Regions from separate parts of the Pseudarthrobacter siccitolerans genome, predicted to be linked through region 3. Evidence: riboswitches for the same ligand, from Rfam matches in the RefSeq annotation. Region 3 holds a riboswitch; each other region holds the start of a gene.
What was found. Region 3 has a riboswitch for thiamine pyrophosphate ahead of thiC (phosphomethylpyrimidine synthase ThiC). Riboswitches for the same ligand answer to the same signal wherever they lie in the genome.
Positions count from the first base shown of each region.

Region 1: linked by a shared signal. The riboswitch ahead of QFZ36_RS10915 (ECF transporter S component) and the one ahead of thiC (phosphomethylpyrimidine synthase ThiC) in region 3 are both predicted to bind thiamine pyrophosphate.
Region 2: linked by a shared signal. The riboswitch ahead of QFZ36_RS05560 (FAD-dependent oxidoreductase) and the one ahead of thiC (phosphomethylpyrimidine synthase ThiC) in region 3 are both predicted to bind thiamine pyrophosphate.

Region 1 is NZ_JAUSXB010000001.1:2,327,301-2,333,026, reverse strand. It holds gene QFZ36_RS10945 (hypothetical protein) at 1-450, opposite strand, end outside; gene QFZ36_RS10940 (glycosyltransferase family 2 protein) at 431-964, opposite strand; gene QFZ36_RS10935 (iron-containing redox enzyme family protein) at 961-2,022, opposite strand; gene QFZ36_RS10930 (DUF4383 domain-containing protein) at 2,089-2,568, opposite strand; gene QFZ36_RS10925 (hypothetical protein) at 2,648-2,857, opposite strand; gene QFZ36_RS10920 (heme-degrading domain-containing protein) at 2,934-3,476, opposite strand; TPP riboswitch at 3,549-3,688, shown strand; gene QFZ36_RS10915 (ECF transporter S component) at 3,752-4,375, shown strand; gene QFZ36_RS10910 (ABC transporter ATP-binding protein) at 4,375-5,726, shown strand, end outside.
Region 2 is NZ_JAUSXB010000001.1:1,187,703-1,193,428, reverse strand. It holds gene QFZ36_RS05575 (DEAD/DEAH box helicase) at 1-1,305, opposite strand, end outside; gene QFZ36_RS05570 (RNB domain-containing ribonuclease) at 1,595-3,094, opposite strand; gene thiE (thiamine phosphate synthase) at 3,179-3,916, opposite strand; TPP riboswitch at 3,944-4,062, shown strand; gene QFZ36_RS05560 (FAD-dependent oxidoreductase) at 4,057-5,436, shown strand; gene thiS (sulfur carrier protein ThiS) at 5,433-5,669, shown strand; gene QFZ36_RS05550 (thiazole synthase) at 5,672-5,726, shown strand, end outside.
Region 3 is NZ_JAUSXB010000001.1:858,444-864,169, forward strand. It holds gene QFZ36_RS04110 (hypothetical protein) at 1-306, opposite strand, end outside; gene QFZ36_RS04115 (VOC family protein) at 420-1,295, opposite strand; gene QFZ36_RS04120 (amidohydrolase family protein) at 1,398-2,480, opposite strand; TPP riboswitch at 2,561-2,668, shown strand; gene thiC (phosphomethylpyrimidine synthase ThiC) at 2,663-4,507, shown strand; gene QFZ36_RS04130 (alpha/beta fold hydrolase) at 4,494-5,228, opposite strand; gene ffh (signal recognition particle protein) at 5,327-5,726, opposite strand, start outside.

The DNA.
Region 1 (5,726 bases), 1.5 Mb from region 3:
CGCCTCCGAGTGGGCGGCAGTCTTAAGCCGGGTTCCGGCGTAGGGCACGCCCCCGCCCAAACGGAACGCCAGGGCGATCCAAATGCAGGCCGCCCGCTCGAGGGTCCACAGCGGGGCGAACCACACTGCGCGGAAGGGAAAGGCCGCCGTCCCGGAGTGCCGCCGTCGTCCCATCTCGGCGACGAGGACGGGCGCCGCAACCAGGCCCAGGAGGGCAGTCCGTCGCCGGCCGGCGGGAAGGCGGGCTGCGCAGGCAATCACCGGCAGCAGGGCAAGTTCGGCGGCGAGGCGCCGGGGCTGGGCGAAGTCATCGTAGGCCTGGCGCGTGCGCTGCTTGAGGAAGTGCCGGAACTTCGGCGGCCTGCGGGCCACAAACAAATCCGGCACTATCTTTTCGCGGCCGCCGGCTGCCTTGACGGTCCGGATCAGCTCAAGGTTTTCGAACAGCACGGGATCGTAGCCGCCGGTTGCCAGCAGTGCGCTCCTGCGAACGGCCAGGGTGCCAGGGTAGTCCGCCGACCAGGCCCCGGTTGACCAGGGTCCGTGATGTGTCCCACCACGCATGCCAGGGCAGCGGGTCAAAGTAATTCTGCGGCCGCACTATGTCCGCCGAGCTGAGGTGATGGACGACGGCGGCGAGCGACTCACGCGTGTAGCGCACGTCGTCGTCGGCTATCACCAGCAGTTCCGCCGAGGAGGCGCGCACCCCGGTCATGACACCGGCCACCTTGCCATTACCGCCGGCGGGCCCGGGCTGGAGGTGGCGGACGCCCTGTGGAAAAACAGCGTGGTGCCGCTCGAACAGCTCAGGGGCGGAGCCGTCCACCACGGTGACGGGAATCCATTCAAGAAGGCGCTCAAGGTAGGCGGCGAGGTCCTGCAGCTCCGAGTTCAGTTCCGTCTCCGCCGCCCAGCGCAGCGGCAGGATGTACTCCGCGGAGGGCCCTGCGATCGGGGTATTCATGCTGCCGCCGGTACTGCCGCCCTCAGCGAGGTCATGCCGTTTTCCCAGCTGGCCAGGAGGTGGGTGGACAGCCTGCCGTCGATGGCCATCGCCGCCGTGGCACCAAACAGGACGTCAGCAAGCAACTCAGGCTCGGCCTCCACCAGGCCGCCTGCCAGGTCGCGCCCGGCGATCTGCTCGTGGACGGCGTCGGCTTCCACATGTTCGTCGAAGTAGTGGGTCACCCCGGCTTCGAAGCCGTGCCGCCGGAAGCCGTTGCCGTACAGCCGGTTCGGCTGCGAGGAGGTCATCTCGTAGATGGCCAGGTGCCCGGTGATGGCCCCGCGGAGCCGGCGGTTCAACCCGAAGAGGGACATCATGTTCACTGCGGCGAGGGAGACGGCGGGAACGGTGTCCACGTAGGCGCCATAACTGTCGTCCAGGCCCAACCCGCGCATGGTCCGGGCGAACAGGGCGCTGTGCATACGTTCGGGGCGCCCGCCGCCGTACTCATCGGCCTGGATCTCCACGAGGGCAGCCTTGGGCCTTCCGGTGAGGCGGGGGACGGCCCAGGTGTGCGGGTCCGCTTCCTTGAGCTGGTAGATGGACTTGTGGATCAGGAACTCCTTGAGCTGGTCCAGGGTCGCCTTCTTGGCGACAAAGCGGGAGACGCTGGGCCCGGTGTCACCGGCGGCCAGTCCGAAAAGGATGTCCGCCACGGCGTCACTGGTCAGCTTCGCAGCGGCCGGTACGTTGATCTCTCCGGCAGCGGATGCCGCGGCAGTCCGGAGCGCCACTTCAAAGGGCCGTTCAAGAAGGCGGCGGACCTGGATCAGCCCGGGTTCCCACTCCCACTCATCGCTGACGCCAACAAGTCCGGAGTAGTGCAGCTCGTAAAGGCAGAAAAGGGCCAGCTGGGCGTCGTCGTCCCCGACGATGTCAGCGGATGACGCCGCCCCGGGTGTGGCCAGCAGGCGCAGTTCCTCGACGGCGGCGGCTCCCTCAGCGCTGCCGGGCATGTGGGCGAGGGTCGTGAACAGGGTACTGCTGATGGGACCTCGGGGTTCCGGGATCTTCATGATTCTCCTTTGGGCGGACGGAATTGCTGCCGGTGCTGCGTCTTCGACAGCCGGTCTTATGGACGGTCAGGTCTCGTTCGCCGCGTCGGGGTCCCGCGAGGCGGTGCCGGGGACGGTCCGAGGGGACAACAGAATGGCCAGGGCGATCATGGCAAGGCTCAGTGCCAGGTGCAGCCATATGTCCGCATTGTTCTCGGGAAGGAAGTTCGCCGGCAGGTCATCACCCACCAACAGTCCGTAGAGCCACAGGAACAAATAGGCCACGCCCCCGTAGATGAGGAAGTTCCTCCCCTGCCGGTGCGTCCTGGCCATCACCAGGCCGGCGATACCGAACAAAAGGTGGACGCCGTTGTGCAAAACGGACACCTGGAAGATGCCGAACAGCTCCGCTCCAGAGCCGGGCCCCGCGAAGCGCAGGGAACCGTAGTTGGCGGTCACGCCCGGAATGAATCCCAAAATTCCCAGCAGCAGGAAAATTGCGCCCGTGGCTCGGGTGGCCTTCTGCAGGCCGGTCCTCGCTGCGGTGGCCTGGGTGCTGACCGCCATAACCTGTACTCCTCAAAAGCCGGGAACAACATAGTAAGCATGATTACTAATAAAAGCTAAGCACGCTTCCCGCCCGCCCTCACTCCTCCGGGCTGTTCCACGTATAAGGGTTCGGGTGGCGCCCGCCGTGGCGGCCCTGCTCGTACCCCTGCTGCCAGGCCATCCCGACGGCGGCCACAAGTTCCGCGAGCAGCGGGTAGTAAGGGTGGTCCGGGCCGATGAAGATCATCTCGTCCTCGGCTTTGTCCACCGCCGCCCGCACCAGGTTCTCCTCCACGGGACCGCTCATGGTGCCCTCCCCGCCAAAGCCCGACGTCAGCTCTGGCCTGATCTCTCCCCGCGTCCGATCTCACCCACGCCCGGCGTCAGTCCGCGCCCATGGAACCAAGGACTTCGCGCAGGGCCCGAACCACCATGTTGTGGTCCTCCACCTGGGGAAGCCCCGAAACAGTCACGGCGGCTACCGCGCCCACCCCCGTGACATAGACCGGGAAGGAGCCGCCGTGGGCTGCGTACCGGCTTTGATCGAACCAGGCCTGGTCTTCAATCCGTCCGCCGCGGAGCCGTCCGCGGAGCCCCACCAGCAGGGACGGCACCTCGTACCGGGCAGCGGTACGCTGTTTGGCCCGGATCCAGTGCTCGTTGTCCGGGGTGGCGCCCGGCAGGGCGACATGGAACAGGACCTGTTCACCCTTGGTGATGTCGATGGCGATGGGGAGCTGGTCCTCCTTGCCCAGTTCCACCAGCAACAGCCCCAGGTTCAGCGCATCGTCCATGGAGAACCGGGGGAACTGGAGCTCGCGGATTTCACCCTCGATCCGGGCGATGAGCGTTTGCAGGGAGCCTTCCGGCTGGGTGTCATCCGAGTCGGGATCGAACTCAGTCATATCCCGCGAATTGGCAGTCATGGCCCACAATCTACCCCTCCTCCGGTGTAAACTGGACCACGCCCATCAGGGCATTGTTTTACCTACAGAATCATTCAACGACAGGGGAGCGCCGCCGTCGGCAGTTCTGGCCATGCCAGGATCCGCAGGTGGGCGCTGAGAGTGCGGACAGCCGCAGACCCTCGAACCTGATCCGGTTAGTACCGGCGCAAGGGAGTCGAGTTCTCGAAGTGTGTCCGGCCGCGGCAGCAGCGCCGGCCGGTCCACTTTCCCCTCCTGTTCCTCAGGAGGATCGCATGGCAACAACAGCAGTAAAGAAGACCACCAGCAAGTCCTGGCGCGTTGTGGACATCGTGGTGGCAGCCTTGATCGCCATCGCCGGCGGAGTCATCTTCTGGGCCTGGTCCCAGGGGGCCGCCGCAGTCTCGGCCCCCATGAACGCCGTCTACCCGCCCCTGACCGGCCTGATCGCCGGCGGCTGGATGATCCCGGCCGCGCTGGGCATGCTTATCATCCGCAAACCGGGCGCAGCACTGTTCTGCGAGACCGTGGCCGCCACCGGTGAACTGCTGATGGGGTCACAGTACGGCGCCTCCGTGCTCTTCTCCGGCTTCGTCCAGGGCCTGGGTGCAGAGATCATTTTCGCCATCTTCGTGTACAGGAAGTTCAACCTGCCGGTATCCCTGCTTGCCGGGGCCGGCGCCGGGCTGTTTTGCGGCCTGAACGATTCCTTCGCGCCGTGGGGCTGGAACATCGCCTACTCGGGCGGGGACAAGCTGGCGTACATCATTTTCACGGCCATCTCGGGCGCCATCATTGCCGGCGCACTGTCCTGGGTCGCCACGCGCGGCCTCGCGAAGACCGGGGTCCTGAGCTCCTTCGCCTCCCGGAAGGCAGCAACGGAGCCCGTCTTCTCCTGATGACCGCTACCTCCCAGCACGGGACTCCGGTTGCGGCGCGCCCGGCCGCCATCAGCGCCCGCGGCTGGGGCTGGCGGCATGCCGGCAGGGCCAAACCCGCGGTGCGTGCCCTTGACCTGGACATCCAACCGGGGGAGCGCGTGCTCCTCCTCGGCCCGTCCGGAGCGGGCAAGTCCACCCTCCTTCATGCCTTGGCGGGGGTCCTGGGCGATGTAAACGACGACGGCGGCGAGGCGGGCGATTCCGACGAGTCCGGTTCGCTGCTGGTTGGCGGAGCCTACCCGCGCGAGCAGCGGGGCCGCGCCGGCCTCATGCAGCAGGACCCCGAGACGCAGGTGGTCCTTTCACGCGTAGGTGACGACGTCGCCTTCGGCGCGGAGAACCTTGCCGTGCCCCGGGACGAAATCTGGGCCCGCGTGCACGAGGCGCTGGCCGACGTCGGCCTGTCCCACCTGCCGCTGGACCATCCGACGTCGGCCTTGTCCGGCGGGCAGAAACAGCGGCTTGCGCTCGCGGGCATCCTTGCCATGCGGCCCGGGCTGATCCTCCTCGACGAGCCGACGGCCAACCTGGACCCCGCGGGGGTGATCGAGGTCCGCGACGCCGTGGGGCGTTGCCTCGAGAAGACCGGGGCGACGCTGGTGGTGGTGGAGCACCGGGTGTCCGTGTGGAAGGACCTGGTGGACCGGATTGTGGTGCTGCAGCCCGGCTCGTCCACCGATCCAGCTGTGCTTCTGGACGGGCCGCCGGACCGCGTGTTCAGTGAGGCCCGGAGCATGCTGGCCGCTGCCGGGGTATGGGTGCCCGGCTATGTCCCGGAAACCCGGCGGCGGGCGGAACCCGCTTCCGGAACCGGCGACCTCCTGCTCGCCGCCGAGGAACTGGCGGTCTCGCGTGAACGGGCCCGCCGCAAGGGTTTCCGGAGGCTGCCGCCCATGCCCGTGCAGCAAGGCATTACCGCGCAGGTCCGGGCCGGACAGGCGCTGGCCGTCACGGGACCCAACGGCGCAGGAAAATCAACTTTCGCCCTGACCCTTGCCGGACTGCTTGAGCCGGTTGCCGGCAAGGTCTCCGCCACCCTGGCCCTCAGCCGCGGTGCCGGGATTGATCCTTTCCAGTGGAAGGCGGAACAACTGATCGAGCGTGTGGGCACCGTTTTCCAGGAGCCCGAGCACCAGTTCGTCACGGGGAAGGTGCTGGACGAACTCCGGTTTGGCCCCCGGCATCTGGGTCACGGCATGGAGCGGGTGGACGAGCTGCTGGAGCGGTTGCGGCTGACGGAGCTCGTTGACGCCAACCCGTATACGCTCTCGGGCGGTGAGAAACGGCGGCTTTCCGTGGCTACGGTCCT
Region 2 (5,726 bases), 330 kb from region 3:
CTTGGTTCCCTCGGGGATGTCCAGGTCCTCGTAGAGGTGCGGCGAGGACGAGTACGTTTCAATGGGTTCAGGCACGCTCAGGCCCAACGCCTTGTTGATCAGGCCCCAGCGCGGCATGTCGTCCCAGTCCACGAAGGTGACGGCAGTGCCCTTGTTGCCGGCGCGGCCGGTGCGGCCTACGCGGTGCAGGTAGATCTTCTCGTCTTCCACGCACTGGTAGTTGATGACGTGGGTGACGTCCTCGACGTCGATGCCGCGGGCAGCGACGTCGGTTGCCACGAGGACGTCCACCTTGTTGTTGCGGAAGGCCCGGAGAGCCTGCTCACGGGCGCCCTGGCCCAGGTCGCCATGGATGGCGGCGGCAGCGAACCCGCGGTCCACCAGCTCCTCGGCCACCTTGGCGGCGGTGCGCTTGGTCTTGGTGAAGATGATGGTGCGTCCGCGGCCCCTGGCCTGGAGGATGCGGGCCACCACCTCGATCTTGTCCATGCTGTGGGCGCGGTAGATCAGCTGGCGGATATCGCGCTTGGTCAGGCCTTCATCCTCCGGATCCGCTGCGCGGATGTGGGTGGGCTGCGTCATGTAGCGGCGGGCCATGGCGATGACGGGACCGGGCATGGTGGCGGAGAACAGCAGGGTCTGGCGCACCGCCGGCGTCGCGGCGATGAGGGTTTCGACGTCCGGCAGGAAGCCCAGGTCAAGCATCTCGTCCGCTTCGTCCAGGATGACGATCTTGACGTTCTTCAGGCTCAGGTGCTTCTGCTTGAAGAGGTCGATGAGGCGGCCCGGGGTGCCCACCACAACCTCCACGCCATTCTTCAGGGCTTCCACCTGGGGCTCATACGCGCGGCCGCCATAGATGGTCGCGATGCGGGCGTTCCGCTTGCGGGAGGCGGTTTGCAGGTCATTGGCCACCTGCACCGCGAGTTCGCGGGTGGGGACGATGACCAGGGCCTGCGGCGCGCCGGGGACCGCGAGCTTTTCGTAGCCGGGATCGTCCTGGCCCACTACCCGCTGGAGGGCGGGGATGCCGAATCCAAGGGTCTTGCCGGTGCCGGTCTTGGCCTGGCCGATGATGTCATGGCCGGACAGCGCCACCGGCAGGGTCATGGCCTGGATGGGGAAAGGGTGGGTGATTCCGGCGTCGGCCAGGGATTCCACGATGTCGGCGCGCACGTTGTAGTCCGCGAAGGATTTTTCCGCAATCTCGTGGGGCTTCTCGTCCGAGATGATGGTCTCTTCCGGCTCGATGGTCTCGGTGCCGGACTCGTCGGTCAGAAGCTGGTGGGTATGCAATTCACTCACTGGGGAGTTTCCTTATTCATTTGGGCATTGGCGCTGCCTGCTCAACGGGCCTGCCGTCAGGCGGTTCCGGAGCACGCTCGGGCGCACAAGCAATTCCAGTGGAAGCCGATCGCGGGCTATCTAAATGCTGGCACTGGTGACCAACGGGTAAATCTCAAGATCGCGTAGGGGCGGGCTTGTTGGTTTCAAATCAAGGAAATCAACGACCGGGCATCCATTTCTACACCTTCAGTCTAGCCGCAGGGAGCCCAAATACCGGCTTTGGCTCTTCCAGGGAACTTTGCCGCCGCTACTGCACCAGCTCGAAATGGACTTCGCGTGTTGCGATATCCGACGAAAGAAGGCGCACCCGGACCTTGGTTCCGGGCTCCAGTTCACCGGCACAGCGGGCGGTCACGGCGGGGTCCCTGATCTGGATGATCCCTGAACCGCCGTTGCCGTTGCCGTTCTTCCCGGTCCCGTTGCCGTTGCCGTTGCCGTTTTTGCCGTTTTCTTTTTGCGGCTTCGACCCGGAAATCACAATCGCTTCGAACTCCTGGCCCACGTGGTTGACCAGCAGCGCAGCCTCCACCGTGTCCAGGGCCATCCGCTCCATCCGCGACGCCAGCTGGTCCGAACCGGCCATGATCTCCGGCAGGGTTGGCAGCGCTTCCCGCGCCCAGCCCGGCACCTTCCCGCCGTTGCTCAAGGCCTCGCAGATGACCAGGACAAAGCGGTCAACCAGGCGTCGCAACGGAGCAGTGGTGTGCGCGTAGGCGGCACCGATGGCAGACTGGACGGCCTCTTCCGGCACGGAACCGTCAAAGGCTGTGTAGGCGGCGCCGCGGAACAGCATGCCGGCGGAGTGCATGATGGACAGCTGGCGGGGATCGGTGGGGTCCAGGCTCCGCAGGTATTCCCCGTAGTTGACTTCGCCGTCCCAGGGCTTGCCCAGGGCTTCGGTCTGCAGCCGGAAATGGTTCAGGGAGCGCTCGTCCGGGGACGGCATGGTGCGCAGGATGCCCACCTTACCCGTGAGCATGAGGCGGGCGGCCGTCATTCCCGTCAGCAACGAGATCTGCGCGTTCCAGTCCTCCACGGGAAGCTGGGGAGCGGCGTCAATCCGGTAGCCGCCGTCGGGCAGCTGGACGATCTCCTGATCGGGCATGTTCAGGCTGGCGCCCCCGCGGGCCCGCTCCAGCTCCACACGCTTGAGCCCCACCTCTTTGAGGAGCCGCAGCACCGGCGGGGCGGTCCCGGCGTCGAGTTGGGCCTGCGCGCCCTTGTAGCTGAGCTTGGCCCGGCTGCGGATACGTGCCCGCCGGACGGCGGCAGACGTGACCTCGGCGGCACCGTCGAGCCGGAAATCCCAGACGAACGCAGAGCAGTCCTGGTCAGGAAGGAGGCTGCCGGCCTGCTCACTGATGATTTCCGGATGCAGCGGGATCCGTCCGTCCGGGGCATAGAACGTCTGCCCGCGGCGGCGTGTTTCCGCGTCCAAAGGTCCGCCGGGCGTCACGAACGCCGGCACATCCGCGATGGCGTAAAGCACGTGGTACCCGTCGGCGTCGGGCTCTATGAACAAAGCCTGGTCCAGGTCGGTGGAGGACGCAGGATCGATAGTGACGAACTCGACGGCGGTCAGGTCGTAGGCGGGAAGCTGCAGGGCTTCCACGGCTGCTTTGGCGTCCGCCACGGCCTCGTCCGGGTACGGGCCGGGCAGCTCCAGCTCGGCGCGCAGCGCACCAAGTGCCGCCTCGAGCGCGTTTTTGTGCTCGTGGACGTTGGGAGCCAGCCGATGGTGTGACACGAAAATCAGCCTAACTCGAATTCCCGCCATAATGCAGGCATCCTGGCCGGGAGCGGACCAGTGCGAAACGCTGCGTCAGGAGCCTCAGGTAGCGGGGGCGTCCAGGGCGGCAAGGAGTGAAGCGGCGGCGGCTGCCGGATCGTCGGCTTCCGTGATGGCGCGGACCACCACGATCCGCCGGGCGCCCGCTTCCACCACTTGCTCCACGTTGCCGTGGTCGATACCGCCGATGGCAAACCAGGGGACACCGCCGTCGGCCTGTCCTTCCTGCGCCGACGCGCGCGCAGCCCCGGCAGCGTACTTCACCAGCTCAAGCCCCACGGCGCTCCGTCCCGGCTTGGTGGGGGTTGCCCACACCGGGCCAACGCAGAAGTAGTCCAGCCCCGCCGGACCGGCGGCCGCGGCGAGGGCGGCGTCCACTTGCGCGGGAGCGTGGCTTGACAGGCCGATGGCCGCGTTGCCGTTGAGCAGGGTGCGGGCGGCGGCCAGGGGCAGGTCCTTCTGGCCAATGTGGAACACCGGTGCCCCGGACAGCACCGCGATGTCCGCCCGGTCGTTGACAGCCCACAGCCTGCCATGCCGCTCCGCGGTTTCCTTCAGGACGGCCAGGAGCTCCAGCTCCTCGGCGGCCTCGATGGATTTGTCCCGGAGCTGGATGATGTCCACTCCGCCGGCAAACGCGGCATCCACGAACTGCCCGAAATCGCCGCGGTCCTTCCGGGCATCCGTGCAGAGGTACAGGCGCGCCGTGCTGAGGCCATTGCTGATCTTGGTAGTGCTGAGGACATCGGTTGCGGCGGCAGGAGTGTGGGACACATTCATGGGGGCAAGCCTAGTTCCTCTACACTTGCCTCGTACTGCGGGAGCCTGCGGCAGCTGTCACAAAGCGCCGGGCTGAGAGGGCGTCAGAGCCGACCGCTTGACCTGATCCGGCTAGTACCGGCGTAGGGAAGGAGACACACTTGGGCGCACCATCCAAGCCCGGCGCAGCGGAACAGCTATCTGCGCCTGCCGGCGCCATCCGCGCCGATGTCGCCGTAATCGGCGGCGGAGTCATCGGCCACGGCATCGCCTGGGAGGCGAAACGCTCGGGACGTTCCGTGGTGCTCATCGATGACGCACCGGGCTCCGGGGCCAGCTGGGCTGCCGCCGGAATGCTGGCCCCCGTCAGCGAGCTGCACTACCAGGAGGAGGACCTCCTCGAACTGATGCTGGACGCTTCGGCCCGCTGGCCCGCATTTGTTGCCGGCCTCCGCGTCGCATCAGGTGCTGATCCGGGATACATCACGACGCCGACCCTCGCCGTGGGCGCCGACGCCGCCGACCGCCGTGCGCTGATGGACCTGCGCGCCGTGCAGCAGGCCAACGGACTCACCGTGGAACCCCTCACCGTCCGCGAAGCCCGCAAACGGGAAGCGCTGCTTAGCCCGGCCATCGCCTGCGCACTGGACACCCCGGCAGACCACCAGGTGGACCCGCGGCTGCTGGTGGACTGCCTCCGCCGCGGCCTCGCTGACTCCGGCAGCGGGAACGGAACCCGCAACGAAGGTCCCGTCAGCGGGATTGGAGGAAGCGGCACGGCAGCAGCCGGCGCCGTCGACGGCTATGCAGTGCCGGAGAAGGCACAAGCGCTGCTGTGGCAGGACGGCGCGGTTGCGGGCGTTCAGCTTGCCGGCGGGGGAACCGTGCTTGCCGGCGAAACGGTCGTGGCGAACGGGCTGCACGCTGCAGAACTGGAGTCCCTGCCCGAGGGCCTGCACCTTCCGCTGCGGCCCGTCTATGGGGACATCCTGCGGCTCGCAGTGCCCCCGCATCTGCGGCCGCTGGTGACGTCCACCGTCCGGGGGCTGGTGCATGGCGTTCCGGTGTATATCGTTCCGCGCCGGGACGGCACCGTGGTGATCGGGGCAACGCAGCGCGAAGACGCACCGTCCGCCGCCGGCGCAGTTTCCGCCGGCGGCGTCTACCAGCTCCTCCGCGACGCGCAGGTGCTGCTTCCCGCCGTCGCCGAACTTGAACTCCTGGAGTGCACCGCCCGGGCACGCCCCGGAACGCCGGACAACGCACCGCTGCTGGGCCGGGTACCCGCCCCGGACGGCGCGGGCCAGGCTGGCAAACACGTTCGCGGCCTCATCATCGCCACCGGGTTCTTCCGCCACGGCGTCCACCTGGCGCCGGCCGCCGCCGCCATCTGCCGGGACCTCCTGGACGGCCGCGAGGACCCCCGCTGGGCGCCCTTCAACCCCGCCCGCTTTGCCGGCGCCGCAACCGCCCGCGCCGCAACCACCCCCCTCCCAACAGGCCGCCTGAGCCACCAACCGCAGACAAAGGAAACAGTATGAACATCACCTTGAACGGAACGCTGCACCCCGTGCCGGACGGTGCTTCCATCACGCTGCTCGTCAGCCAGGTCACCGGCCGGCCCCTCGGTGCAGACGGCCAGGCCACGGACGGGCAAAAACTCGGCGTGGCCGTGGCACACAACGCCCAGGTAGTACCGCGCAGCCAGTGGTTCGCCACCGCGCTCGCGGACGGCGACGAGGTTGAACTCGTCACGGCTGTGCAGGGAGGCTGACCATGAGCGAAACCACTACCGCTGCAGCCCCCTCCGTGCTGCAGGATCCGCTGGTCA
Region 3 (5,726 bases):
AACGTCGTCCAGGACGTTGCCTTCGCCTTCGGTTTCATACGAGAGCAGGTCCGCCAGGGCACGAACCATGGCAGGCGGGACGGCCAGCAGTGAATCGCTCGCCACATCCACCATAGTCAGCTCGTAGTCTGCTCCGCCGGCGTGCACGGCTGTACCGGCAAGGTCCCCGAGCTGTTCGACCTCAAAGTCGCTGATTCCCTCGATCCTGACTGCCTGGCCGGCCGGCGCGCTGCTGCCCTGGTCCAGCACCCCGGCGCGCTTCAGCGCACCCGCATGGTCAGCGACAAAGATCTCGGTGAAGCCCATGGGAATTACCCTCATTCCGTTGACGGTCCGGCACATTGGGAGGCAGAATCCGCCGCCCCGCCGTTCGGGTTTCAGCCTAGTACACGGGCCCCGGCTGTCCGGCCACGGCGGCCTTAACGGACAGAGACCCGGATGTTGTTGCGCCAGGGATCCTCGAACCTCAGCTCCGCACCGGTGTGGTGCGCGGGCACCCCGGCGACCTTCAGCCGGTCAGCCAGCGCCCCGACGTCGTCTCCGGACGGAACCTCGATGAGCACCTCGCCAAGGCCCAAGGTATCCTTGCGGGGACCGGCGCCGCGGCTGTTCCAGACGTTCATGGCCATGTGGTGGTGGTAGCGGCCCGCCGAAACAAAGAGTGCCTGCCCGTGCCAGCCGGCAGTCTTTTCGAAGCCGAGGATACCGACGTAGAAGTCGCGGGCCTGCTGGACGTCGCCCACCTGGAGGTGGACGTGGCCCACTCCCGCCACGGTTCCACGCTGGCGCTCGAGGGATTCCTCAGTGAGGTGCTGCTCCAGGTAGCGCTGCGGCGGCAGGGCCAGGCTGTCCATGACCACGTCCGTACCGTTCCATGACCAGTTACTCCTCGGACGGTCCCAGTAGAGCTCGATGCCATTGCCTTCCGGATCATTGAAGTAGAAGGCCTCGCTGACCAGGTGGTCGGCGCTGCCAGTGAACGAGCGGGACTCGAATTGAGCGGCCGTGGCGATGGTGGCGGCGAGGTCGGCCTGGTTCTCAAAAAGCAGCGCGGTGTGGAAGAGGCCCGCTTCTCCCCTGCCCGGAAGGTTCAGCCCCGGAGCTGGCGCAAGGTGGACCAATGGCTTCCGGAGCCGGCCGAGGTACAGCCCGCCGTCCTGTTCGGCAACAACCTCAAGCCCAAGGGCACGCTGGTAGTAGTCGGTCATGACCTTCATGTCGCCCACCTTGAGCATCACGGTGCCCATGGTGAGTTCGGCAGGAAGGAGATCCTGGGTTGCGGCTTGTGCAGTCATTGAAAACTCCCGGTGCTGTGGCCCGTCGGGGTGGTGGGCCTGTCACTATTAAAATTACTTGAAGCTTCAATTTATTCCAAGTAGCTTTCGGGACTTTTCGCCTCAGCGAACGATCCGTCCTCCCAGCACCACGTGGGCCAACCTTTGCACCGTTTCGGGAACCTGCCGCGGATCTTCCGCGCACAGCACGACGTCGGCCCGGGCACCTTCGGTGAGCGCTTCGGCGCCGAGCCACTCCCGGGCGCCCCAACATGCCGCGTCCAGCGCGGCGGTGACGGGCAGTCCGGCGTGGTGGAGGGCCAGGATTTCGTCTCCGATCCTTCCGTGCCGGATGACGCTGCCCGCGTCCGTGCCGGCGTAGATCTTCACGCCGGCCTCGAAAGCCTCTGCCACCCGCTGGGCACGGCATTCCCACAGTGCGCGCATATGGGCGGCGTAGCGCGGGAACTTGGGCTCCGCCTGCGCCGCGATATCCGGAAAAGTGGCGATGTTGATGAGCGTGGGCACAATGGGCACACCCTGCTCAGCGAACCGCGGAAGGTGCCGCGGGAGCAGTCCGGTGGCATGTTCTATGCAGTCGATGTCCGCGTCCAGCATCTGGTCCAGCGTTTCTTCGGCAAAGCAGTGAGCAGTGATCCGGGCGCCTTCGTCGTGCACAGCCTGGACGGCGTCCCTGACGACGGCGGCGGGAAACGACGGCGCCAGGTCACCGGCGCCGCGGTCTATCCAGTCCCCCACGAGCTTGACCCAGCCGTCGCCGTCGCGTGCCTGCTTGCGTACGGCTTCGACCAGCCCGTCGGGTTCCACTTCCTCGGCGAAGCCCCGGAGATACCGGCGGGTCCTGGCGACATGCCTCCCGGCACGGATCAGCACCGGGGCATGGCGGCTGCCCTGGAGGAAGCGGGTGTCGGCAGGGGAACCCGCATCCCGGACCAGCAGCGCGCCCGCGTTAAGGTCGGTTCTTGATTGTTCTTCCGCCGTCGCTTCGTCGACGGCGCCTCCGGGTCCCAGGCCGATATGGCAGTGGGCGTCAACCAACCCCGGCAGTACCCAGCCGTCCAGGATCCTGTCCGGTTCCCCCGCCGGCCGGCGGAACGTAAGCCTGCCGTCAACGGACCAGAGCCCGCGTGCCTCGGTGTCCGGGCCGGTCAGCACGGCGCCGTCGAACTGGATGATTTCTGCCATGGATTTACCTCTTTTCCCGCCCCGACAGGCTAGCACTGCCGGATGTGACACGGGCCCCGCTCCCTGCTGTGGTAGCTTCTTGGTGACCACACGGGTGCCCTTGCAGGGGCTGAGATCGGGCTGACGCAGCCTGCGACCGTTGAACCTGTCCGGGTAATGCCGGCGAAGGAAGTGAGTATTCCTTGAGTACATCAAATGCACAGCTTAACCCTGCCCAAAACCCGTCCGGCGCGGCGGCCGGCGGCCAGGACCAGCCTCCTGTCACGCAGTCGCTGAAGAACCATTCCCTGGCGTTTATCGAAGACGAGGCGGCCGGAATCCGCGTGCCGGTCACGGAGATAGCGCTGGCGGATTCACCGAATGGCCAGCCCAACGGGCCGTTTCGCGTCTACCGCACCGCCGGGCCGGGCAGTGATCCCGTCCGCGGCCTCACCCCGTTCCGCTCGGAGTGGATCGAAGCCCGCGGCGACACGGAAACCTACGGCGGCCGCGGGCGGAACCTGCTCGACGACGGCCGCTCGGCTGTCCGCCGCGGGGCGGCCAGCGCGGAGTGGAAGGGGGCGCGGCCGGTGCCCCGCCGCGCCGTCGACGGTAAGACCGTGACGCAGATGCACTACGCACGGCAGGGTGTTGTTACCCCGGAGATGCGGTTTGTGGCGTTGCGGGAAAACTGCGACGTCGAGCTGGTTCGCAGTGAAGTAGCTGCCGGCCGGGCCATCATCCCCAACAACATCAACCACCCCGAGTCCGAGCCGATGATCATCGGCAAGGCATTCCTGGTGAAAATCAATGCGAACATCGGCAACTCGGCGGTCACCAGTTCCATCGCGGAAGAGGTGGACAAGCTGCAGTGGGCCACCCAGTGGGGTGCGGACACCGTGATGGATCTTTCCACCGGTGACGACATCCACACCACGAGAGAGTGGATCATCCGCAACTCTCCTGTTCCGATCGGGACCGTCCCCATCTACCAGGCCCTCGAGAAGGTCAACGGCGAAGCGAACGCACTGACCTGGGAAATTTTCCGCGACACCGTGATTGAGCAGTGCGAACAGGGCGTGGACTACATGACCATCCACGCCGGTGTCCTGCTCCGGTACGTTCCCCTGACGGCCAACCGGGTGACGGGCATCGTGTCCCGCGGCGGTTCCATCATGGCCGGCTGGTGCCTCGCGCATCACCAGGAGAACTTCCTCTACACGCACTTTGACGAGCTCTGCGAAATCTTCGCCAAGTACGACGTCGCGTTTTCCCTGGGTGACGGGCTGCGGCCGGGGGCGACGGCGGACGCCAACGATGCGGCGCAGTTTGCCGAACTGGACACGCTGGCTGAGCTGACGCAGCGCGCGTGGGAATTCGACGTGCAGGTGATGGTGGAGGGCCCCGGCCACGTTCCGTTCCACCTGGTGAGGGAGAACGTGGAACGCCAGCAGGAGTTGTGCAAGGGCGCGCCGTTCTACACACTGGGGCCGCTGGTCACCGACGTGGCGCCAGGCTATGACCACATCACCTCGGCCATCGGTGCCACCGAGATCGCCCGCTACGGTACGGCCATGCTGTGCTACGTCACCCCGAAGGAACACCTGGGCCTGCCCAACAAGGACGATGTCAAGACCGGGGTGATCACCTACAAGATCGCAGCCCACGCAGCGGACCTGGCAAAGGGCCACCCCGGTGCGCACGAACGCGATGACGCGCTGTCCAAGGCACGGTTCGAGTTCCGCTGGCGCGACCAGTTCGCGTTGTCCCTGGACCCGGTGACGGCCGAGGCCTTCCATGACGAAACGCTGCCCGCCGAACCGGCCAAGACAGCCCACTTCTGCTCCATGTGCGGCCCCAAGTTCTGCTCCATGCGGATCAGCCAGGATATCCGGGACGAATACGGTTCCGCGGCGTCGCAGGCGGCACTGGCCGATGCTGCGGCGGGGATGCGCGGAAAGAGCGAGGAATTCCTGGCCGCCGGCGGCAAGGTCTACTTGCCGGAGCTCAGCGTTCCCGCCGGGAGCCAGGGCGTCAGGACGCCCTAGGCGCCTGCAGCCTGCTGACGTCCCGGATGAAGGACCGGATGATGCGGTCCCCCTCCACGGAGTCGTGGGGCCGGTGCCCTCCCGCCGCTGTGCGGTGCAGGGCGCCGGTCTCCCGCAGGTACCCGGCGATCTCCTCGTAGAGCGGTTCCCATCCCCCGGTGAGGACCAGGGTGGGCACGCCGGGAACGATGTGCAGCGCGGCTTCCCAGGCCGGGGCCTGCAGCCGGAGCCGCCTGGCGGAACGCTTTTCCTCGGCGGTGGCCGGTTGCTGCAGATCCGTGGCATAGACGCGCCGGACGAACTCCCGCTGGAAGTCCTGGTCGCTCATCTGGTGCCGGGCGTCGAAGAGGGGCCGCATGAGGCTGATGTGGGCCGCGGTGGCCGGCAGTTCGGCGGTGAGCGACAGGCAGGCCGGCTCCACCAGCGTCAGGGAAAAGACCAGATCCGGGCGTTCGACGGCGGCCATCATGGCCGCAACAGCGCCTTGCGAATGGGCCACAACATGCCCGCCGGCGGCGCCCCTGCCGTCGTCGGCCAGTGACCGCAGCACAATACTGGCGTCCTCCTCGAAGGAGGACTCGACAGGCTCGGCCACAGGATCGTAGCCGTGGCGGCGGAGGAACAGTGCGTCGTAGGACAGTGCCATCCCGTGCTGGCGCGGCCAGGCCGCGGAGCCGAAGCTGCCGGCGCCGTGCACGAACACTACCCTCTGCTTGAACATGACCCAACCCTATTCCACGGCACCGACATCTTAAGTGAGTAGCGCCAAGTGTCGTTTTGAGCGGTCAAAACGACACTTGGCGCTACACAGTTGGGCTGTTACTTGCCGAGGAACTTGTCGAAACCCTTGGGCAGGTTCAGCTGCGAGGGATCGAAGTCGCCGCCCTGCTGGCCGAAAGCGGCACCGGTGGGAAGCGCCTTGGCGGCGTTCGCGCGGCGGGCCTCGGCGTCCTTGCGCTCCTGGGCAGCCTTGGCCGGGTTGCCGGACTTGGCCTTCTTCTTGGGGGCGGCGTTCTTCGCGTTCTTCCGTGCGCCGCCGCCGGCACCGGGCATGCCTGGCATTCCGGGCATTCCCGGCATCCCGCCCTGGGCCATCTTCTTCATCATCTTCTGGGCCTGCGCAAAGCGCTCCAGCAGACCGTTCACCTCGGAAACGTGCACGCCGGAGCCACGGGCGATGCGTGCGCGGCGTGAACCGTTGATGATCTTCGGGGCCAGG